One region of the Shinella sp. M27 genome, then DNA from elsewhere that is predicted to be linked to it. Evidence: predicted binding sites of a transcription regulator. Region 1 holds the regulator's gene; each other region holds the start of a gene.
What was found. Region 1 encodes LexA, which represses DNA repair genes until DNA is damaged. Its sites were predicted from a motif close to TGTTCNNNNTGTGTTCNG; they were not measured.

Region 1 (11,659 bases):
ATCCCCAATCTCATCGCGGACTATACGGTCGTACCGGAATATCTGAACGAGCAGGTTCGACCGGGCAGCCTCGCGCGCTGGTTCGAGCGCCTGTCGGCCGACACCACGCAACGCCGCGCCATGCTGGAAGGCTATGACCTCGTCTATGACCGCATGCAAACGCCGCGCCCGCCCGGTGAGACCGGCGCGGCGGTGATCCTCGATCTTCTCGCAACAAAAAAGCCCGGTCAAAAATGACCGGGCTTTTTCTTTTCAGGATCGCTGCGATCAGCGCTTGGAGACCGGCATGTAATCGCGCTTCGGCTCGCCGATATAGAGCTGGCGCGGACGGCCGATGCGCTGTTCCGGGTCTTCGATCATCTCGTTCCACTGGGCGATCCAGCCGACCGTGCGGGCGAGCGCGAAGAGTACGGTGAACATGGTGGTGGGGAAGCCCAGCGCCTTCAGCGTGATGCCGGAGTAGAAGTCGATGTTCGGGTAGAGCTTCTTTTCGATGAAGTACTCGTCCGTCAGCGCGATGCGCTCGAGCTCCATTGCGACTTCCAGCATCGGATCGTCCTTGATGCCGAGCTCGCCGAGAACCTCATGCGTCGTCTTCTGCATGATCTTGGCGCGCGGGTCGTAGTTCTTGTAAACGCGGTGGCCGAAGCCCATCAGGCGGAACGGGTCGTTCTTGTCCTTGGCGCGGGCGACATATTCCGGAATGCGATCGACCGTGCCGATTTCGGCGAGCATGTTGAGTGCGGCTTCATTGGCACCGCCATGCGCCGGGCCCCAGAGGCAGGCAATGCCGGCGGCGATGCAGGCGAACGGATTGGCGCCAGAGGAGCCGGCAAGGCGAACCGTCGAGGTCGATGCGTTCTGCTCGTGGTCGGCATGCAGGATGAAGATGCGGTCCATGGCGCGGGCCAGAACCGGGTTCACCACATAGTCTTCACAGGGCACGGCAAAGCACATGCGCAGGAAGTTCGACGCATAGTCGAGATCGTTCTTCGGGTAAACGAAGGGCTGGCCGATATGGTACTTGTAAGCCATGGCGGCGATCGTCGGCATCTTGGCGATCATGCGCAGTGACGCGACCATGCGCTGGTGCGGATCGGTGATGTCGGTCGAGTCATGGTAGAAGGCCGAGAGCGCGCCGACACAGCCGCACATGACAGCCATCGGGTGCGCGTCGCGTCGGAAGCCGGTGAAGAAGCGGCTCATCTGCTCGTGCACCATGGTGTGGTGCGTCACGCGGTGATCGAAATCGTCCTTCTGGGACTTCGTCGGCAGTTCGCCGTACAACAGCAGGTAGCAGACTTCCAGGAAGTCACCATGTTCCGCCAGCTGGTCGATGGGATAGCCGCGATGCAGCAGCACGCCTTCGTCACCGTCGATATAGGTGATCTTCGATTCGCAGGACGCCGTGGAGGTGAAACCGGGATCGTAGGTGAAGGCGCCGGTATTCTTGTAGAGGGTGCCAATGTCGATCACATCGGGGCCGATCGTCCCGGATCGCGTCGGCAGCTCAACTGTCTTGCCACCGATCGATACACCCGCGCTAGTTCCTGTCATGACGATCCTCCGTTGTTTCGAATGGTGGCACGCAGTTGTGCCGCACCCATGAACATGCTCGTTTTGCTAGCCCATTTACGGTGCCCTGCCAAGCGATACCAAAGGCAAATTGTGCACTGCGAAAATAAGCTTTCCGGCAACGCAATATCTACCGTTTCGGTGAAGTTGCAAGCAACCTTTGAGAGTGCTCGCGCAATTGCGGAGGGCGCATCCTTTCTTGCTGACTTAGTATTTTTCGCGCCTACTGTTGATTGAGGATTTTTGTCGTCGATTGCATTATGGTGGCAGGAAAAGGGGCCGAGGCCATGGCCAAGGTGAAGGAGGCGGAGGGACGGGAAGCGCTGCGCGAGGCCGATGCCTGGCGGACGCTTTCTGATGTCTCTTCGCCACCGGCGGTGCTCGAGGATGGTACACGCCCGAAAGCGCCGCTAGCCACTCTGGGGCGGATCGAAGGCCGCCTTCGCCACGTCCTCCTGCCGTGGCGAGACGTGCACGCCGCCTTTGCGGAGGAGCGGGCACACGGCCATTTCTTTCTGTTCGTGCCGGTCTTCCTCGGCGCGGGAGCAGCACTCTGGTTTGCGGCTATCTCCGATCCCTCCGTTCTCGCCCTCCTTTTCATCGCTTTCATCACCTTCTGGCCTGCCTGGCGCCTGCGACACCGGGAAGACTGGCGAGCGCTTGCCGCAGGCGCTGCGTTTCTCGTGCCCATCGGCATGCTGCTGGCGGCCTTCGAAAGCGCCCGGCTCGACACCGTCCTGCTCGATGCGCCCGTGACCACCGAGATCACCGGCCGCGTGCTGTCGCGCGAAAGCGACGGGCGAGGTGCAATACGCTATCGCATTGCCCTTACGGCGACACGCGATCCCACCTTGAAACGTGCGCCTGATGTGGTGACGGTTCTCGCCCGCAACAGGCACGAACCGATCGCGATCGGCGACGGCATTGCCGGCCGCGCGCGGCTCAATCCGCCCTCCGGTCCCGCATTGACCGGGCTCAACGATTTTGCCTTCGACGCCTATTTCGCCGGCACCGGGGCGGTCGGCTATTTCTACAAGGCGCCCGAACGGGTTGCAGCGGCGCCGGCCGGTCTGGAGGAGCGGATCCGGAAGGAAATCGCGACGTGGCGCAACAATCTGACCGAGCATATCCGTAGCCGGATCGATGGTGATGCCGGCGCGATCGCCGCCGCCTTGGTGACGGCCGAACAGCGTGCGATCAGCCCGGAAACGGTGGAGGCGTTGCGGCAGGCGGGGCTTGCCCATGTGCTGGCGATTTCCGGGCTGAACATGGTGCTTGCGGCCGGCACATTTCTTGTCGGCGCACGCATGCTGATGGCACTGATCCCCGGCTTTGCCGAGCGATATCCGGCAAAGAAAATCGCCGCCGTCGGGGCGCTCGTCATGGTGACGCTCTATATACTCGTGTCGGGTGGGGCACTTTCGGCGGTGCGTTCGTGGATCATGATCTGTGTCATGCTCGTCGCCGTGCTGTTCGGACGGTCGGCGATCAGCTTGCGCAACGTCGCCCTTTCGGCCATCCTCATCCTAGTGGTCACGCCCTCGGCCATCACCAATCCCGGTTTCCAGATGTCCTATGCCGCAACGCTGGGGCTGGTCGCCGGTTATGCGGCATGGCGCGAGCGACCGGTGAAACGGGAGGGCCGGGGCGGCGTGTTGCCGGCTGCCGGCGGTTTGACCGGCCGCTTCCTCGGCGGATTGGTGCTCTCCTCGCTGATCGGCGGTTTTTCGACGCTGATCTATTCGATCCACCACTTCAACCGGATTCCGGCCTACGGGTTGGCGGGCAACCTCCTCACCATGCCCGCCATCAGCGCCATCGTCATGCCCTTCGGCCTTGTCGCCGTGCTGCTGATGCCCTTCGGACTGGATGCCGTCCCTTTCGCCATCATGGGCAAGGGGATCGAGTGGATGATCACCCTGTCCAACTGGGTGGCCAGCTGGAAAGGCGAGATCGTCACCGGCCGCATTCCGCCTGCCGCCTTCCTGCTGATCGGCTTCGGCGGCGGGCTCGTCTGCATCCTGCGCACACACCTTCGCCATGCCGGTACATTGCTCGTGCTGATCGGCGTTGCCATCGCATTCTGGCCAGGTGATCCCGTAAGGCCCGAGGTCCTGATCTCGGAGGACGGTCGCCTCGTTGCTATCCTGCGCGACGATGGCGTTGCAACGAACCGTGCCCGTCCGCCGGATTTCGTCTACGCGCAATGGCGCCGGGCCTTGCGGCTGGGCGACGTCGTCAAGCCGACGATGAGAAAGTCCGCCGGTTTGACAGTTGAAGAGGAAGCTACCGCAGTCGAAACCGCGAAAAAGCGAAAATCGTCACGCCACCGGGTAAACCGCGAAAAGGCGAAAGCGGCCATGGCGTCTGCGTTCTACGCGGCAGCAAGCCAGGCGGGTTTCATCTGCGAGACGAAGGCTTTCTGCGTGGCTGTTTCATCAAACGAATGGCGCATCGTCACGCTTGACGACGTCGCATTTCTTGGCACGGCCTGCGACGCCGCAGACCTCGTCGTCACGCAGGCGCCGCTTCGGATCGCTGCGTGCCGCTCCGGCGCAAGGCTCATCACCGCTCGTCATCTACGGCGAACCGGCGCCCTGGAAATCATCCCCGGCGAAGAGGAAAATGCACCGTTGATACTGGAAGCCAGCATAATACCAGCTATCGAAACGCTGGATCGCCCGTGGTCGCGCCATCGGACTTATGATTGGCGAACCGGAACGTATACGAGTGGCAACGCAGAGGGAGAACGCCCTCAACGCGACACTCAAGGCGAAATCAATGAAACCGACGCAGCCATTTCGAGCGACTTCTGAATTGAGCAGCTGAGTTGGCCGGCAGCATAAACCATTTCCTGAACCAAAAGCTCCCGCACCTTCACCTCGAAGGCCGCACAGTCCATGAAAGCCAATGTCCTGGGGGCACGTACGAAGTCTCGAGTTTGGCCTGGTTAGTTGTAGCGCCGAATAAGGCCCACAAGCTTGCCCTGGATTTTGACGCGATCCGGACCGAAGATGCGGGTTTCATAAGCAGGGTTTGCGGCTTCCAGCGCAATCGACGCACCCTTGCGGCGGAAGCGCTTCAGCGTGGCTTCTTCATCGTCGACGAGGGCTACGATGATTTCGCCGGGATTGGCACTGCTGGTATCGCGAATGATGACCGTGTCGCCATCGAAGATGCCGGCTTCGATCATCGAATCGCCCTTTACCTCGAGCGCATAGTGCTCGCCGACGCCGATCATTTCGGCCGGGACAGTGATATCATGCGTGTTGTTCTGGATGGCGGAGATCGGCACGCCGGCGGCAATGCGGCCCATGACGGGTACGGAGACCGAGGAGGGCATGACATCCGACTGCGGTGTTGCGACACGCTGGGAGGGCGCCGGCGCCATCGGTTGTTTGCCGCGGCTGCCTTCGACGACGGTGGGTGAGAACCCACGGCGGGGCTGCTGGCTCGGCGAATAGGCCTCGGGAAGCTTGATGACTTCCAGTGCCCGCGCCCGGTTCGGCAGGCGGCGGATGAAGCCGCGCTCTTCAAGCGCCGTGATGAGGCGATGGATGCCGGATTTGGAGGCCAGATCCAGGGCATCCTTCATCTCGTCGAAAGACGGCGGAATACCGGATTCCTTCATACGCTCATGAATGAACAGGAGCAGTTCCTGTTGTTTGCGCGTCAGCATGGTCTCTCCACCGAGAATCGTGAAACAAATCCAGAACAGACACTATATGTTCCATATGTGTTCCGCAAGGGGCTGCTGAAACAATAATACAGTTCAGAGGGTTGGCTGGCGTACCAGAAGCACGTCGCAGGGCGAGCCGGCTTCGATGGCGGGCGCGTTCGGCGGGCGGATGAGCAGGCCTTCGGATTCGGCGAAGATCCGCATCATCGAGGAATCTTGTTTGTCGAAGGGTGTCACGCGAAGCTCTCCATCCGGACCGCGGGTAATACGCGCGCGAACATAGTCCTGCCGGTGGTCGTTTTCCTTGATCGGCACGGCGGTGACGGCCTTGTAAACGCGGTCATTCGCCGGCAGGCGGGCGAGGCGGCGCGTCAGCGGCTCCAGGAAAAGCAGCGCGCAGACGAGGCTGGAGACGGGATTGCCCGGCAGGCCGACGATCTGGATATCGCCAAGGCGGCCGACCATCAGCGGTTTTCCGGGACGCATGGCGATGCGCCAGAAATCGAGTTCCATGCCGGCTTCGCCGAGCACCGGCTGCACGAGATCGAAATCGCCGACCGAGGCGCCGCCGAGTGTGACGAGCACGTCGATATCCAAGGCAAGTGCCCTCTGCACGGCCTCGAGGATCGCCTTTTTGTCGTCGCCGACAATGCCGAGGTCGATGATCTCGGCACCGGAAGCGCGCGCGATGGCGGAGACGCCGTAGGTGTTGGAGGCGATGATCTGGCTGGCGCCGGGCGGCGTGCCGGGCGTGACGAGTTCGTCGCCGGTGGCGAGCACGGCGATGCGGGGGCGGGCGTAGACCGTGAGCTCGGCGTGGTTCATCGCGGCGGCGACGGTGAGGCGGCCGGAATCGAGCACGTCGCCGGCCTTGAGCAGGACGTCGCCTTCCGAAAAATCCTGGCCGCGCGGGCGGATATGGCGGCCCTTGGGCGTCATGAAGGTGGTGCGGACGCGGCCATCGTCCAGCTTTTCGGCGTCTTCCTGCAGCAATACCGTATCGGCGAAGGCAGGCAGCGGCGCGCCGGTGAAGATGCGCACGGCATCGCCGGGGCCGGCTGTTCCTTCGAAGGCGTGACCGGCCGCCGAGGTGCCGACGACCTTGAGGATCGATCCGAGCGCGGCGATATCGGCATGGCGAACGGCGTAGCCGTCCATGGCGGAATTGTCGAAGGGCGGCTGGGTGAGGCGGGCGGCGACGTCTTCTGCCAGCACGCGGCCTCCCGCGTCATGGAGCGAAACCGTTTCCGTCCGTTGCGTGGGCTTGGCCGCGGAAAGCAGGCGGTCGAGGGCGTCGGCAACGGGAAGAAGGGACATCAGGGATCTCTGCGTTTGTAATCACCGGAGCGGCCGCCGGATTTTTCGGCAAGGCGCACGCCGCCGATCTCCATTTCGCGGTCGGCCGCCTTGGCCATGTCGTAGATCGTGAGGCACGCGACACTGACGGCGGTCAGCGCCTCCATCTCGACGCCGGTGCGGCCGGTGAGCTTCGCCATCGCTTCGATCCGCAGACCGGGCAGGGCATGGTCCTCGCGGATATCGACCGTCACCTTGGTCAGCATCAAGGGATGGCAGAGCGGGATGAGATTGGACGTCTGCTTGGCGGCCATGATGCCGGCCAGTCGTGCCGTACCGATGACGTCGCCCTTCTTGGCGTCGCCCTTGAGGATCAGGTCGAGCGTTTCCGGCGCCATGCGGATGAAACCTTCGGCCACGGCAATGCGCACGGTCTCGGCCTTGTCGCCGACATCGACCATGTGCGCTTCGCCGGAGGCGCCGATATGGGTGAGCGTGCGGCCGTTCTCGGCCATCATTCCGCTGCCAGCATGCCGGCGGAGCCGGTCAGCAGTTCGCGCGTGGCGCCCGTCACGTCGTCCTTGCGCATCAGGCTTTCGCCGACGAGGAAGGTGGAGATGCCGACCTTGCCGAGGCGCGTACAATCGGCATGGGTGAAGATGCCGCTTTCGCCGACGAGCAGACGATCCTCCGGCACCATGCCGGCGAGCTTTTCGGAGACGGCGAGATCGACTTCGAAGGTGCGCAGGTTGCGGTTGTTGATGCCGACGAGCTTGGACTTGAGCTTCAGCGCCCGCTCCATCTCTTCTTCGTCATGCACCTCGATCAGCACGTCCATGCCGAGCGAAAAGGCGGCGTCTTCCAGCATCTTGGCCGTGTCGTCGCTGAGCGAAGCCATGATGAGCAGGATGCAATCCGCACCCCAGGCGCGGGCTTCCAGCATCTGGTAGCTGTCGAACATGAAATCCTTGCGCAAGGCCGGAAGCGCGCAGGCCTCGCGGGCGGCGGCCAGGAATTCGGGCGCGCCTTGAAAACTCGGCGTGTCCGTGAGCACGGAGAGGCAGGCGGCACCACCGGCCTCATAGGCCTTGGCAAGGGCCGGCGGATCGAAATCCGGGCGGATCAGCCCCTTGGAAGGGCTCGCCTTCTTAATTTCGGCGATCAGGCCGAACTGGCCCTGCGCTTGTCTGTCCTTGAGGCTGGCGAAGAAGCCGCGCGGCGGCTCCTGATCGCGGATACGGGCACGCAGTTCAGCCGGCGCGACGCTGGCCTTTGCGGCGGCGATCTCTTCGAGCTTGTAGGCTTCGATCTTCTTCAGGATATCGGTCATGGCCAATCCTACTCCGCCGCGCCTTCGTTGGAAACCGCAACGAGGCGTTCCAGCACGGTGCGGGCACGGCCGCTTTCGAGCGATTCGGTTGCGAGCTTCATGCCGTCCTTCAGCGTCTCCACCTTGCCGGCAACGACAAGCGACGCCGCAGCGTTGGCCAGCGAGATGTCACGATAGGGCATATGTGCGCCGTCGAGCACGGAGAGCAGGGTGGCTGCATTGTGCGCACCGTCCCCGCCGCGCAGATCGTCGAGCACCACCTGCGGCAGGCCGAAATCCGCGGGCGTCAACTCAAAGGTGCGGATCTTGCCGTCTTCAAGCGCGGCGACCTGCGTCGTGCCCGTCGTGGTGATCTCGTCGAGGCCTTCGCCATGCACCACCCAGATGCTTTCCGAGCCGAGATCGCGCATCACTTCGGCGATCGGCACCAGCCAGTGCGGCGAGAAGACGCCGAGCAGCTGGCGCTTGACGCCGCCGGGGTTGGACAGAGGCCCAAGCAGGTTGAAGATCGTGCGCGTGCCGAGTTCGACGCGCGACGGGCCGACATGCTTCATAGCGGAGTGGTGCAGCTGCGCGAACATGAAGCCGAGGCCGGCATCGTGCACGCAGCGGGCGATTTCGGCCGGGCCGATATCGAGCTTCACGCCGAGGCAGGAGAGGGCATCCGCGGTGCCGGATTTCGAGCTCAGCGCGCGGTTACCGTGCTTGGCGACCGGAACGCCGGCACCCGCGACGATGATCGCTGCGAGCGTCGAGATGTTGTAGGTGCCCGCACCGTCACCACCCGTGCCGACGATATCCATGGCATCGGCGGGGACGCTGACCGGCAGCATGCGGGCGCGCATGGAGCCGACGGCGCCGTAGATCTCGTCCACGGTCTCGCCGCGCACGCGCAGCGCCATCAGGAAACCGCCGATCTGCGAGGGGGTGGCGGCACCCGACATGATGATCTCGAAGGCGCCGCGGGCTTCCTCGCGGTCCAGCGCATTGCCGGCGGCGACCTTGGCGATAAAGGGTTTCAGGTCGGACATGCGGCTCCCGTCTCCCTATCGCGTCATGTTCTGCTCGGCGAGCGTGCGGTTGATCGAGACGCCGTAGGACGTCTGGAGCGCGCTCACCATCTGGTCGAGGATGTCGTCGCCGCTGGCGCGGGCGACGGCTTCGATCTGCTGCTCGTCGTTGGACAGCGCGTCGGTCGTCGCATCCGCATTGACTTCCGTCACCTTCAGCAGGATCTGGCCTTCGCCATCCGTGCCGGGCGTGTTGGCGACGGTGCCGACCGGGCCGGAAAACGCCGAGGCAATGGTCGCCGGGCTGAGGATCGCATCCTGCGCGCCGCGGTGCAGGCCCGTCTTGTTTTCGACGGTCAGGCCCAACTCGCTGGCGATGGCGGCGAGATCCTCGCCCTTGCGTACGCGCTCGGCCAGTTCGCCGGCCTTCTTGGCAAGCGCTTGGCGCTGCTGCTCGGCCGTCCAGTCGGCGGCGACGCGCTCGCGCACTTCGTCGAGCGTGCGGTCGCGATCCGGAACCACGTCGAGCACTTCGAACCAGGCATAGCCTTCGCGACCGACATTGATCGGCTGGGTCTCTGTGCCGACATCGGTCTTGAAGACTTCGCCAAGCAGGGCGGCCTTTTCCGGAAGCGCTGCGATCTCGTCGCCCTTCTGGTCGTTGCCCTGCGCGTCGGCAGCATCGACCGTCACGGCCTTGAGGTTGTTCTTGGCGGCGGCCTCGGCCAGCGTCAGGCCTTCGGCGCGGCTGTCCTCGATGCGGTCGTGCACGGCGAGAATACCGTCGGCGGCTTCGGAAAGCGCAAGCTCGTTGCGCAGTTCTTCCTTGACCTCGTCATAGGTCTTGGTGGTTTCCGGACGGATATTGGTGACGCGCAGGATGATCGGGCCGAAGGTGCCGTCGATGACGGGCGTCGTGCCGCCGTTTGCCGCAATGGCGAAGGCCGGCTCGGCAAGCTTCTGGTCGGGAACGTTCGCCTGCGTGAAATCGCCCAGCAGCACGTCAGCTGCGGTCTTGCCCTCTTCGGTCACCAGCGCGTCGAAGGTCGTGCCGGCGGCGAGCTTGGCGGCGGCGGCATCGGCGGCGGCGCGGTCCTTGAAGGTCAGCTGCTCGATCGTGCGCGTGGCCGGCATGCGGTACTTGTCCTTGATGCGCTCGTATTCGGCCTTCACCATATCCTCGGTGATGGCGGCGGTGTCGACGAGATCCTTCGGTTCCAGCGCGACATAGACGAATTTGCGGTACTCAGGCGCGCGGTACTTCGCCTTGTTCTGTTCGAACCAGGGCGCCAGCACGTCGTCACCCGGCGTCTTGATCGGGTCGATATTGGCGTTGCTCAAGAGCAGGAAATCGATGGTGCGGGATTCGTTGCGATACTGGCGCAGCGCGGTGGTCAGCGTTTCCGGCGCCTTGTAGCCGTCGGACACCGCTTCGACGATTTGCGTGCGCACGGCGACCTGGCTGCGGTTGTTGATGTAGTCGTTCTCGCGCAGGCCGGCATTGCGCAGCACGGCGGAGAAGGCGGTGCGGTCGAACTGGCCGTTGACGCCCTTGAAGGCCGGATCGTCGGCGATCAGCTGCGCAAGGCGGCCTTCGGAGAGGCCGAGGTTCATGTCGCGCGACAGCTGATCGAGCGCGGCACCCGCGACGAGTTCGGCAAAGACCTGATTTTCGACGCCGAAGGCGCGAGCCTGCTCGGCATTGAGACGCGTGCCGAAGCGCTGCGACAGCGTCGCGACCTGGCGCTCATAGGCGAGGCGGAAATCCGTCGGGGATACGCTGACATCGCCGACTGTGACGACGGAATTCGATGCGCCCGTCACCAGCGAACTCGAAACACCCCAGATCGCAAAGGAACCGACCAATACGATCATCAGGGCTTTTGCCACCCAGGTCTGGGCGGCGCTTCTCAGGGCTTCGAGCATCGTCTACATTTCCTCAATATCGGCGGCCATGCGGCCGGAGTTCGTCTCTTATCGGAAAGTTTGCGCGAATTGAAGTGCGCAGACCGCCTTGATGCTACGGGAAAATCACGCCCGGCGCTGATCGGATATCGCATGCCGATTTTGTTCGTCGGCGAAACAAATTTTTTTGAAATTATTGACGTATTCCTGTCACAATACCCTATCGGTACGGCGTGGAACGTGATCCGATACGGGGTGAGGCGGGTTTGAGTCCCTTCCGAGGGACAGGAGGAATATTACGGTGGAATCGACTGTTGTCATGATCAACCTGTTCGGCGCGGTCGCGCTGCTCCTGTTCGGCCTCGCACAGGTGAAGGATGGCATGACGCGGGCCTTCGGCGTGAAACTGCGCTCCGGGCTGGCACTCGGCACGCGCGGGCCGTTCCGTTCCTTCTTCGCCGGCTTCGTCGCGACCATCGCCCTGCAAAGCTCCACCGCCACGGCGCTGATGGTGTCCTCCTTCGTCGAGCGCAATCTGGTGCGAGCCCGCATGGCGCAGATCGTGCTGCTCGGCGCCAATGTTGGCACGGCAGTCACGGCGTGGCTTGTCGCCACGGGCATCGAATCGGTCTCGCCGCTGATCATCCTCGTCGGTGTCGTGCTCTACAAATCGAGCAGTTCCACCGCGCGGCAGGGCCTTGGTTCCGCGCTCGTCGGCATCGGCCTCATGCTTCTGTCGCTGCACCTGCTCAGCCTGGCGACGGAGCCGATGCGCCAATCGCCGGCGCTCGCCGCCTTCCTGAAGCTGCTCGATGGCGCCTGGCCGGTCGCGCTCGCTTTCTCGACGGTGCTCGCCATCATTTC
Region 2 (5,894 bases), on a different contig from region 1:
ACCCAGGAGATGCGGCGGACCTAGCATCATGGGGTAACCGGTTGTGCGGGCTTGTTTGCCGCCCATGAGTTGAGCATCGCGCCAAAACGAAAATAAATCAACGAATTCTTAACGTTTCCGCCAAGACTCCTTGTCTCATAGTTAACCGCCGAGCGCCTGATTGTCTCAGCAAGCGGCATTTACGTTATAGAAGACAACAGTAAGCCATCCCCTGTAAAGCAACCGTTGGATGTGGAAAATACAACCCTGGCAAATGGACGCAACTTCGCACGGCATGATTGCATCCGATACAACACTTTGAAATCTATCATCAAAAATGAATGATATGATTTATAGCCAAATTTCGCTACGCAAGCCGCGAGCCGCGACCAGGAACAGGGCCCTGCAGGAAAAACCTTCCGTAGGGGCAAGTGCCCTAAAAATCAGGCACTTGCTCAAAAAGCGGTGAAGCCTGTGGAAAAAGCGTAGGCAGGGAACCGATTCGGGTGCGACTCAGGCGGCAGCTGCCACGACGCGGTTGCGGCCGGAGCGTTTGGCTTCGTAAAGTGCGGTATCGGCGCGTTTCAGCAAAGCATCCGGGCTGTCGCCGGCCGGCAGAACGGAAGCCGTGCCCATCGATGCGGTGATCGGCAGCAGGACGTCCGTGCCCGGAATGCGGAAAGGCTCCCGCTCGACGATCGTGCGCAGACGCTCAGCGACACCGGCCGCCATTTCCGGCGTCGTATCGGGCATGACGAGCACGAACTCCTCCCCGCCATAACGGCAGGCGAGATCTGCGCCGCGCACGGCAGAGCGCACGCGGTTGGCGAATTCACGCAGCACCGCGTCGCCGGCATCATGACCATAGGTATCGTTGACCAGCTTGAAACGGTCGATATCCGTGATGCAGACCGAGAGCGGCCGGCCGCGCGCCGTCGCACGGTCGATCAGCAGCTTCATGTGGTTGTCGAGATAGCGGCGGTTGTGCAGCCCCGTCAGGCCATCCGTCACGGCAAGCTCGATCGTCTGGCGCACGCTGGCGCGCAGGCGGTCGTTGCAGCGCTTGCGGCGAATCTGGGTAAGGCTGCGGGCGATCAGTTCGTTCGGATCGATCGGCCGGATCAGGTAGTCCGTCACACCGAGTTCGAGCGCGCGCACCACCATGTCGTCGTCACCCTGCTCGGTGATCAGCAGGATCGGCAGGAAGCGCGTGCGCTCCAGCGACCGCAGCTGCGAGCAGAGGCGCAGCGGATCGTAATCCGTGAAATTGGCATTGACGATGACAAGCTCGTAATTGCTCTCCGCGGCCTGGAACAGCGCCGCCTGCGGATCGGACATGCAGGTGACTTCGGCAATCGGCTTCAGGGCGCGAGCAATACGCTCCTGCGAGCTCGCACGACCGTCAACCAGCAGAATGTCGCCCGGCTCGTCGCCGAGATTGCTATCGAGCCCGTCTTCCATCGAGATGGCGCGAGCGGTCGCCGCGCGCATGCGCAACTCGTCCGTCAGCGTCTTCAGGCGCACGAGGCTTTTCACCCGCGACATCAGCTGCAGGTCGTTGACCGGCTTGGTGAGAAAATCGTCGGCGCCCGCCTTCAGGCCGCGCACGCGGTCGGACGGCTGGTCGAGTGCGGTGACCATGACGACGGGAATATGGGCGGTGCGCGGATTGGCCTTCAGCCGCTCGCAGACTTCGAACCCGTCAATGCCGGGCATCATGATGTCGAGCAGGATGAGATCGACCTGGGTGCGTTCGCAGATGGACAGCGCCTCATAGCCATTATCGGCCGTCAGGACGTCGAAATATTCCGCCAAAAGCCGCGCTTCGAGCAGCTTCACATTGGCGGGGATATCATCGACGACGAGGATGCGTGCTGTCATGATCGCGCCCCTACCTCACGCGTCGCCGAGATAGGTTTTGATTGTCTCGATGAATTTCGGCACGGAAATCGGCTTGGAGACATAGGCCTCGCAACCGCCCTGCCGGATACGCTCTTCGTCGCCCTTCATCGCAAAGGCCGTGACCGCAATAACGGGGATGACGTGAAGCTCATCGTCCTCTTTCAGCCACTTGGTGACTTCAAGGCCCGAAACTTCCGGAAGCTGGATATCCATCAGGATCAGATCGGGGCGATATTTGCGCGCGAGATCAAGGGCTTCCATACCGTTCCGGGTCTGGATGGTCGTGTAGCCGGATGCCTCGATAAGGTCCCGGAAGAGCTTCATGTTGAGCTCGTTGTCCTCGACAATCATGACCTGCTTGGGCATCGTAAGTCCCTGTTCCTCTGACCGGCCTTGCAACCCACCGGGAGATGGATAAGTTGCGGCAAAGCCGAAATCACCCAGCCTGACCGCAGCCACGTTAGCGTCACTTGGTTGATTAAAAGGTAAATTTCCCGAGGGAAAAGAATGAAAAGCCAAAAAGATACACCTGCGGCCGAAACCGCGGAAGCAACCGCCGTCTCCATCCTCGGCTGGCTTGCCGGCGAGCCGGAATTGCTGTCGCGTTTCCTCGCACTGACGGGTGTCGCTCCATCCGAAGTCCGCAATGCCGTCAACGACCCCGGTTTCCTCGCCGGCATCGTCGATTTCCTCATGAGCCACGAGCCGGACCTGCTGGCTTTCTGCGAAGCGACCGCCACCAAGCCGGGAGCGGTCGTGCATGCCCATGCCGTGCTCTCAGGCCCGTCCGACTGGTAAGGCGGCAGCCTCGAAAGGCCGTCTTGCGTGCGCCTGTGTACGGTCATGCATTCGACCCTGAAGGCTATTGAGACTTGTATATGTAGGTACTAATGTCGCGATGTTCAATATTTGTTCTTGATGATGAGCAACGCCGCCATACGCTTTCCGGGCTTCTGTCGCGACTGCCTCTCCGGGCAGCCTGCGAACCTGCGCCGCTGCCGGGCCTGCGGCAGCCCGCGCCTGCTCTATCATGACGAACTCTACGACCTGACGCTGGCGCATATCGATTGCGATGCCTTCTATGCCGCCGTGGAAAAGCGCGACAATCCCGAGCTTGCCGACAAGCCCGTCATCATCGGCGGCGGAAAACGCGGCGTCGTCTCCACCGCCTGCTATGTCGCGCGCATCCACGGCGTTCGCTCGGCCATGCCGATGTTCAAGGCGCTGGAGGCCTGCCCCAACGCCATCGTCATTCCGCCGGACATGGAAAAATACGTCAAGGTCGGTCGGGAGGTGCGCACCATGATGCAGGAGCTGACGCCACTGGTGCAGCCGCTTTCCATCGACGAGGCCTTCCTGGAGCTGAAAGGCACGGAGCGCCTGCACCACGATCCCCCTGCCCGCGTGCTCGCCCGATTCGTCCAACGCGTGGAGAAGGAGATCGGCATCACCATCTCCGTCGGCCTCTCCTACTGCAAATTCCTCGCCAAGGTCGCCTCCGATCTCAACAAGCCGCGCGGCTTCTCCGTCATCGGCGAGAAGGAAGCGCTGGATTTCCTGAGGGACAAGCCGGTGCGCCTCATCTGGGGCGTCGGAAAGGCCTTTGCCGAGACGCTGGAGCGCGACGGCATCCGCAGCGTCGGCCAGCTTCAGACCATGGAGGAGACCGATCTGATGCGCCGCTACGGCGTGATGGGCAAGCGGCTCTTTCATCTTTCGCGCGGTCAGGATGACCGCGAAGTCCACCTGAACGATGCGGCAAAGAGCGTGTCGTCCGAGACCACGTTCTTCGACGACCTCTCCAGCTATGACGAACTCGTCGCGCATCTGCGCCGTCTGAGCGAAAAGGTTGCCGCGCGCCTGCGCAAATCCGGCATAGCCGGCCACACCGTCGTGCTCAAGCTGAAGACCGCCGACTTCAAGAGCCGCACGCGCAACCGCAAGCTCGAAGACCCGACCATGCTCGCCGACCGCATCTTCCGCACCGGCATCGAACTGCTGCGCAAGGAGACGGATGGCACGAAATACCGCCTGATCGGCATCGGCGTCAGCGACCTCACCGATCCCGGCCGCGCCGACCCGCCCGATCTCGTCGATCCCGCCGCCACCCGCCGCGCCGCCGCCGAAGCCGCGATGAACACGCTGCGCGACAAATTCGGCAAGGCCAGCGTCGAGACCGGTTATACGTTCGGCAAATCCGGCCCTGACCGCTTTCACGGAAAGTTGACTTTCAAGACGGCCGGAAAAATCGACGACCCCACCGAATAAATCCCGGCAAACCGGCGTTCTTCCCTGCATCGGGTTGGCACAGATCGGGGGATCGGCCGGGTGCATCAAGCCTTCCTTAAATCGGATGCACTACGCTTGCCGTCGGTTTGTATTGCGTACGGATGGGTAACATGAAGTTTCGCCTGGCGACTGGCATGAGCATACTTGGCCTGCTGTTGAGCTGCGGTACCGCGCTTGCGGGCACGCTCGAGGGGCCGTTGCAGATCATCGTGTCGAAGGATCTGCAGGAGCTGAAGATCTACGATGGCGGCGTGGTCGTCGCCACCTCGCATGTCTCCACCGGCAAGGCCGGCCATTCGACGCCGACCGGCATCTTCTCGATCCTGGAGAAGAAGCGCACGCATTTCTCCAACATCTATGACAGCGCACCGATGCCCTTCATGCAGCGGCTCACCTGGTCGGGTATCGCGCTGCACGCCTCCAACAGCGTGCCGTCCTATCCCGCCTCGCACGGCTGCGTGCGCCTGCCGAACGCCTTTGCCAAGACGCTGTTCAGCGTGACGCGGCGCGGCGGCCATGTGCTGATCACCGACCGCGAAATCGTGCCGCAGGAAGTCGTTCATGCGACGCTGTTCAAGCCCGTCGTCGTGGTGCCGGATACACCGCTTCTCTCTCAGGCGGGCCTGCGGCCCGGCTTGATGGAGGCCGGCGACAAGGCCGTCGAGGTCGCGATGACCGATCCCAAACCGGAAATCCTCACGCCCGCCGTGCAGAAGACCGAGCAGGACCCGATCCGCATCCTCATCACCCGCCGCGGCGACCGCGAGATGATGATCGATTTGCAGACGCTGCTGACCTCGCTCGGCTATGACGCCGGGATACCGGACGGCCTGCATGGCAAGCAGACCGTCGTCGCCATCCGCGCCTTCCAGCTTGCCGAAGGCTTGAAGGAAGACGGAATGGTGACGCCCGAACTCGTCGCCGCCGTCTATGCCAAAGCCGGCAAGGGCGCGCCGCCGAACGGCCAGATCCTCGTGCGCCAGAAATTCAAGCCGCTGGTCGAGGCCGCCATCACCATCCGCAACCCGGAAATCGCGCTCGGCACCCATTTCCTGCTCGCCCGCGACGTCGATAGCGACAAGGGCAAGGCGGACTGGTTCGGCGTCAGCGTCGACAACCAGCTCTCGCCCGCCACGCTGAAGCGTCTCGGCATCACCACGGAGGCCGATGCCACGCAGCCGGACGCGCTGACGAAGACGCTCGACCGGCTGGACATCCCCGCCGACACGCGCCTGCGCATCTCCGAACTGATGGGCGAAGGCGCCTCGCTGTCGATCTCCGACACCGGCCTTGGCCCGGAAACCGGCGACGGCACGGACTTCATCACCGTGACGCGCAAGGTGCAGCAGAAGGCGGATGCCTCGGCGGTTCAGGGCGTGAAGAAGAAAAAGAAGAAGGCGTCGTCGATCACGGTCGTCAATTGACGGGGCAGGCTGTCGCCTGTTTCCAGGTCGAGGAGATCTTCACCGAACAGGATAATCTTCTCGTGCTCTCGCTCGGCTTCGTCTCTCCGGATGATCCGCTCGACACGATCCACTTTGCCTGCGGCCGCCGGCGGAGCGGCGCAAACCCACCTTCCATCGAGGACCTGCTCTATGTGGAGCGCACAGATCAGAGCCTTGCCTGCGATGGCAGCGAGGTCGTGAGCCTTGCCTCTTATCGGGATCGTCTGGAACTCATCCTGACCGAGAGCGGCGCAGATGCGCTTGGTCTTCCCACGCACA
Region 3 (5,894 bases), on a different contig from region 1:
TTGATGGCGGCGAGCGCGTAGTAGATCCGGTTCTCGCCCGTTTCGAAATGCGCGAAGGACGTCTGCACCGACGGCGGAATGACGGCGATGCCGAGACGGCCGGCATCCTGCCGGAAATCGTTCAGCTTGTCCGTGTTGGACATATCGTAGGTCATCGACGCGGCCAGGAACTCGACCGGATAATGCGCCTTCAGATAGGCAGTCTGGTAGGAGACGATGGCGTAAGCGGCGGCGTGCGACTTGTTGAAGCCGTAGTTGGCGAATTTGGCGAGCAGGTCGAAGATCAGGTCGGACTGCGGCTTGGAGACGCCGTTTTTGACCGCGCCGTCGACGAAACGGGCGCGCTGCTTGTCCATCTCCTCCTTGATCTTCTTGCCCATGGCGCGGCGCAAGAGGTCGGCCTCGCCGAGCGAATAGCCCGAGAGAACCTGGGCGATCTGCATCACCTGTTCCTGGTAAACGATAACGCCCTGCGTTTCCTTGAGCAGATGGTCGATCGTCGGATGGATCGATTCGATCTCCTCCTCGCCGTGCTTGCGGGCGTTATAGACCGGGATGTTTTCCATCGGGCCGGGGCGGTAGAGCGCCACGAGCGCGATGATGTCCTCGATGCAGTCCGGCCGCATGCCGATCAGCGCCTTGCGCATGCCGGCACTTTCCACCTGGAACACGCCGACCGTCTCGCCGCGCGACAGCATCTCGTAGGTGAGCTGGTCATCCAGCGGCAGGCTTTCGAGCTTCACCTCGATATCGCGCTTGCGAATGAAATCGACGGCGGTCTTCAGGACAGTCAGCGTCTTCAGGCCGAGAAAGTCGAATTTCACGAGGCCGGCCTGTTCCACCCACTTCATGTTGAACTGGGTGACGGGCATGTCGGAGCGCGGATCGCGGTACATCGGCACAAGCTGCGACAGCGGCCGGTCGCCGATCACGATGCCGGCAGCATGCGTGGAGGCGTGGCGGTAGAGGCCTTCGATCTTCTGGGCGATATCGAGCAGGCGGGCGACGACCGGCTCCTTCTCCGCCTCTTCCTGCAGCTTCGGCTCCTCCTCGATCGCCTTGTAGAGCGGCGTCGGATTGGCCGGATTGTTCGGCACGAGCTTACAGATCTTGTCGACCTGGCCATAGGGCATTTCGAGCACACGGCCGACGTCGCGCAATGCGGCGCGCGCCTGCAGCGAACCGAAGGTGATGATCTGCGCCACCTGCTCGCGGCCGTATTTCTGCTGCACGTAGCGGATCACCTCTTCGCGGCGGTCCTGGCAGAAGTCGATGTCGAAGTCGGGCATCGAGACGCGTTCCGGATTGAGGAAGCGTTCGAACAGCAGGGAAAAGCGCAACGGATCAACGTCGGTGATCGTGAGTGCATAGGCGACGAGCGAACCCGCGCCCGAACCGCGGCCCGGCCCGACGGGAATATTGTGCTGCTTAGCCCACTTGATGAAGTCGGCAACGATGAGGAAGTAGCCGGGGAACTTCATGCGCTCGATGACGCTGAGTTCGAAATCCAGCCGCTCGCGGTAATCCTGTTCCGTATAGCCCGGCGACAGGCCGAGCAGCGCCATGCGGCTTTCCAGCCCCTCCACGGACTGGCGGCGCAGTTCCGACGATTCCGCGCGCTCCGCCTCCTCCGGATCATCCGTCGCCCCGGTAAAGCGCGGCAGGATGGGACCACGGGTCTTCAGCACGAAGGAGCAACGCTTGGCGATCTCCACCGTGTTTTCCAAGGCCTCCGGCAGGTCGGCAAAGAGCTTTGCCATGTCCTTGCGGCTCTTGAGATAGTGATCCGGCGACAGGCGGAAACGGTTGTCATCCGACACCATGGCATTGTGCGCCACCGCCATCAGCGCATCGTGGGCATCGTAGTCGTCCGGTGACGGGAAGAACGGCTCGTTGGTGGCGACCAGCGGCACATCCTCCGCATAGGCGAGCTCCACCATGCGCCGCTCATGCGACTTGTCGTAACGACCGTGGCGCTGCAACTCGATATAGAGCCGATCGCCAAACACAGCCTTCAGCGCATCGAGCCGCGCTTTTGCTACGGCCGGCTGTCCGGCAAGATAGGCCATGTCGACGGGACCGCCGCGCGCACCCGTCAAGGCGATCAGCCCGTCCGTGCCCGCTTCCAGCCAGCTATAGGCAATGCGAACCGTCTGCCCGCTTTCGCCGCCGAGATAGGCGCGGCTGACGAGCTCGACGAGACGCGCATAGCCGGCATCGCTCGCGGCAAGGACAACGATCGACGGCAGCTTCTGAAGCTGCGCCTGCCCCCCGCGCCTTTCACCCTCGCCCTCGTCTTCCATGTCGATCGACAGCTGGCAGCCGATCAAGGGCTGAATGCCGTCGCCGACGGCCTTCTGCGAGAATTCGAGCGCCGCGAACAGATTGTTCGTGTCGGTGATGGCGATGGCCGGCTGCTGGTCGGACGTTGCCTTGCCGATGATCTTCTTGATCGGCAGGGCGCCTTCGAGCAACGAGAAGGCCGAATGCACGCGCAGGTGCACGAATTCGGGCGTCTCGGCGATCTTCTCGCCAACCGTCACTGGAACCGCTTCCGCCATGTCAAACTTCCTTCCGATCAGAAGAAAGAGCTTAAGCGGATTCGGACCCGTCTCGTCCAGACGGTTCTTGGCTTTGCACCCGCTTTCCACGCGCCAAGGACGCGCGGCAGGCAGGAATGATCAGTGGAGAGATCTGAACCGTCAGATTCCGAAGAGGAGGACGGAGAAGCTGGCGACGAACAGGGCGATGGAGGTGAATGCTGCAAAGTCACGAAGAAAATCGGTCATTATGGCTCCCTTTCCTTTTATGTTTTCACTTTGTTCTATTCTTGTTCTCGTGTCAACAGCTTTCCACATCCCCTCTGGACCGACGCGTTCACGCGCAATAAGGTCGGCCCAACCCCATGGAGGAAATGAAATGAAGTCGCTTGCCGCTGCCCTTGTGTTTTCGATTGTTCTGCCTGCCGCAACGATGGCCGCCGATTTTCCGGCAGACCGCATCGTCGCCATGGCGAGCGGCGACTGGAACAAGGACGGCACGGCGGATCTGGCCGTGATCGCCACACCGGGCGACGACAGCGGCGACGACAACGGCCTCTATGTCTATCTTGCCAAGCCCGAAGAGAACCGCCTGACGCTTGCTTTGCCGCTGCCGAACAGCATATGGGGCAACCTCACCATGTATGGCCAGGAGCCGGAACTTGCGGCACTCGCCAATGGCTCCTTCACCATCACGACCAAGAACGATTCGGTCGGGCGCGACCGCTGGCGTCAGTCGCTCACCATCGCCTATCGAAATTTCGATTTCATCGTCGCCGGCTACACCTACTCGGCCTATGATACGCTCGACCCCAATGCCAGCGCGGAATGCGACCTCAACGTGCTGACCGGAAAGGGCAAGACCAGCGGCGGCGCGGTTTCCGGGCAGGCGCAGTTCGCCTTGCTCAAGGACTGGAAGGACGAGACCGCCCGCTCCATCTGCGGGCTGGACAACTGATCGCAGGCACCGCCCGCAGGGCGGCGATACGGAAGGACAATCGCGATGACCGACGAGATCAGCATCGAAATTTCCCTCTTCGTCTAGCACGGGCGCGAACAGGAGGCGGCGGATTTCTACGTCGTCGCCTTTGGCGCCGCAGTGGTCGAACCCTATCATATCGAAGGCGTACTAGCGGGCTTTGCCATGCGCTTCGGAACGATGCCTGTGGCCGTCGCGGGATCAAACCCGCGGCGCGAGGAAAACCTGTCCTATGGCGGACCGTTCTTCCCCAAGGCGGCCGGGTCCGTCAGCGCGATTTTCACACTGACGGTCGGCGACATCGAGCGCACGATGCAACGGGCGATCGAAGCCGGTGCCGTGACGCGAGATGTAGTGCAGGTGGATATGTTGGGCCGGCGCGTGGCGTCGATCTTCGATCCGTTCGGGCACATCTGGGCGCTTGTCGAACGCAAGGCCGGAACCGCTAAGCTCGCGGCGTGATATCGAACGACGGGCCTTTCAGGCCAGTTCCTTGACAAGGCCATCCTCGATCGTCACGCGGCGATCCATCAGCCCGGCAAGCTCGTGGTTATGCGTGGCGATCATCGCGGCAAGGCCGGACTGGCGGGCGAGCGCTTCCAGCGCCTCGAAGACGTAGCCGGCGGTTTCCGGGTCGAGATTGCCAGTGGGCTCGTCGGCCAGAAGCAGGAGCGGCGCATTGGCAACCGCGCGTGCGATAGCGACGCGCTGCTGCTCGCCGCCGGAAAGTTCGGACGGGCGGTGATCGGCGCGGTGGCCGATGCGCATATAATCGAGCAGCTGCGCGGCGCGTTCGCGTGCCTCGGCCTTGGAGAGGCCGCCGATCAGCTGCGGCATCATGATGTTTTCGAGCGCGGTGAATTCCGGCAGCAGATGGTGGAACTGATAAACGAAGCCGATCTCGCCGCGGCGGATCGCCGTGCGCTGGTCATCCGGCAGGCCGGCACAGGAATGGCCGTTGACGAAGACATCGCCGGCATCGGGTTTTTCGAGCAGCCCCGCGACATGCAGCAGCGTCGACTTACCGGTGCCCGACGGTGCGACGAGCGCGACCGTCTCGCCGCTTCTCAGCGTGAAATCGGCGCCCTTGAGGATCGACAGTACCGTCTCGCCCTGGCCGTAGTGCCGTTCGATGCCCTTGAGTTCCAAAGCGACGCGCGCTGCCATGCTGAATTCCTATTCGTACCTGAGGGCCTGAACCGGATCGAGCTTGGAGGCACGCCAGGCGGGGAAGATCGTCGCGAGGAAGGAGAGCGCAAGCGCCATGACGATGACGGTGACCGTCTCGCCGGCATTCATGTCGGCCGGAAGCTGGCTGAGGAAATAGAGTTCCGGGTTGAACAGCGTCGTGCCCGAGATCCAGGAGAAGAACTGGCGGATCGACTCGACGTTGAGGCAGACGATGACGCCGAGCAGCACGCCGGCGAAGGTGCCGACCGTGCCGATGGCCGCCCCCGTCATGAAGAAGATGCGCATGATGGAGCCCGATGTGGCGCCCATGGTGCGCAGGATGGCGATGTCGCTGCCCTTGTCCTTCACCAGCATGATCAGGCCGGAAATGATGTTGAGCGCGGCGACGAGCACGATCAGCGTCAGGATCATGAACATGACGTTGCGCTCGACCTGCAAGGCCGAGAAGAAGGTCTGGTTGCGCTGGCGCCAGTCCGTGATGAAGATCTGCCGCTCCGCCGCCGCCTCGATGGGCTGGCGCAGGCTGTCGATCTGATCCGGGTTGGAAACGAAAAGCTCGATCGACTGCACGACGCCTTCGGAGTTGAAGTAGAGTTGTGCCTCGTCCAGCGGCATGTAGATGATCGAGGCGTCATATTCCGACATGCCGATCTCGAAGATCGCCGAGACCGTATAGGTCTTCACGCGCGGATTGACGCCCAGCGGCGTGACGTCCCCTTCCGGTGCCACGAGCGTGATCTGGCCGCCGGCGCTGAGTCCGAGTTGCTCGGCCATGCGCGCGCCGATGGCAACACCGCCGCCGGAGGCAAAACCGACAAGGTCGCCTTCCTTGATATGGTCGGAGACGGATTTCATTTTGGCGAGGTCATCCGCACGGATGCCGCGCACCAGAGCGCCCGTACCGCCGCCCGCCGTTCCCTGCGCCAGCGTCTGGCCTTCCACGAGCGGGATGGCCATGGTAACGCCGGGAACGGCGGCAAGACGGTCGGCGAGCTTGGCATAATCGTTCAGCGGGCTGTCGATCGGCTGGATGATCATATGCCCGTTGATGCCGAGGATGCGCGAGATCAGCTCGGTGCGGAACCCGTTCATCACCGCCATGACGATGATGAGCGTCGCCACGCCGAGCATGATGCCGATGAAGGAGAAACCGGCGATAACGGAGATGAAGGCTTCCTTGCGCC

Region 2: a site for LexA is predicted at 2,781-2,798, ahead of ACOZK4_RS05435 (DNA polymerase IV). Genes of this name have one in related genera too.
Region 3: a site for LexA is predicted at 2,821-2,838, ahead of dnaE (DNA polymerase III subunit alpha). Genes of this name have one in related genera too.

The regions. Positions count from the first base shown of each region.
Region 1 covers NZ_JBLZPK010000034.1:72,481-84,139, forward strand. The annotation lists gene lpxB (lipid-A-disaccharide synthase) at 1-237, shown strand, start outside; gene gltA (citrate synthase) at 268-1,557, opposite strand; gene ACOZK4_RS14340 (ComEC/Rec2 family competence protein) at 1,863-4,391, shown strand; gene lexA (transcriptional repressor LexA) at 4,526-5,254, opposite strand; gene glp (gephyrin-like molybdotransferase Glp) at 5,348-6,571, opposite strand; gene moaC (cyclic pyranopterin monophosphate synthase MoaC) at 6,571-7,065, opposite strand; gene trpC (indole-3-glycerol phosphate synthase TrpC) at 7,065-7,880, opposite strand; gene trpD (anthranilate phosphoribosyltransferase) at 7,889-8,911, opposite strand; gene ACOZK4_RS14370 (SurA N-terminal domain-containing protein) at 8,927-10,816, opposite strand; gene ACOZK4_RS14375 (Na/Pi cotransporter family protein) at 11,097-11,659, shown strand, end outside.
Region 2 covers NZ_JBLZPK010000014.1:46,925-52,818, forward strand. The annotation lists gene ACOZK4_RS05420 (PleD family two-component system response regulator) at 493-1,860, opposite strand; gene ACOZK4_RS05425 (response regulator) at 1,876-2,247, opposite strand; gene ACOZK4_RS05430 (DUF3572 domain-containing protein) at 2,389-2,679, shown strand; gene ACOZK4_RS05435 (DNA polymerase IV) at 2,803-4,149, shown strand; gene ACOZK4_RS05440 (L,D-transpeptidase family protein) at 4,281-5,594, shown strand; gene ACOZK4_RS05445 (hypothetical protein) at 5,591-5,894, shown strand, end outside.
Region 3 covers NZ_JBLZPK010000014.1:53,887-59,780, forward strand. The annotation lists gene dnaE (DNA polymerase III subunit alpha) at 1-2,561, opposite strand, end outside; gene ACOZK4_RS05455 (hypothetical protein) at 2,920-3,498, shown strand; partial or broken gene ACOZK4_RS05460 (VOC family protein) at 3,610-3,981, shown strand; gene ACOZK4_RS05465 (ABC transporter ATP-binding protein) at 4,000-4,686, opposite strand; gene ACOZK4_RS05470 (lipoprotein-releasing ABC transporter permease subunit) at 4,696-5,894, opposite strand, start outside.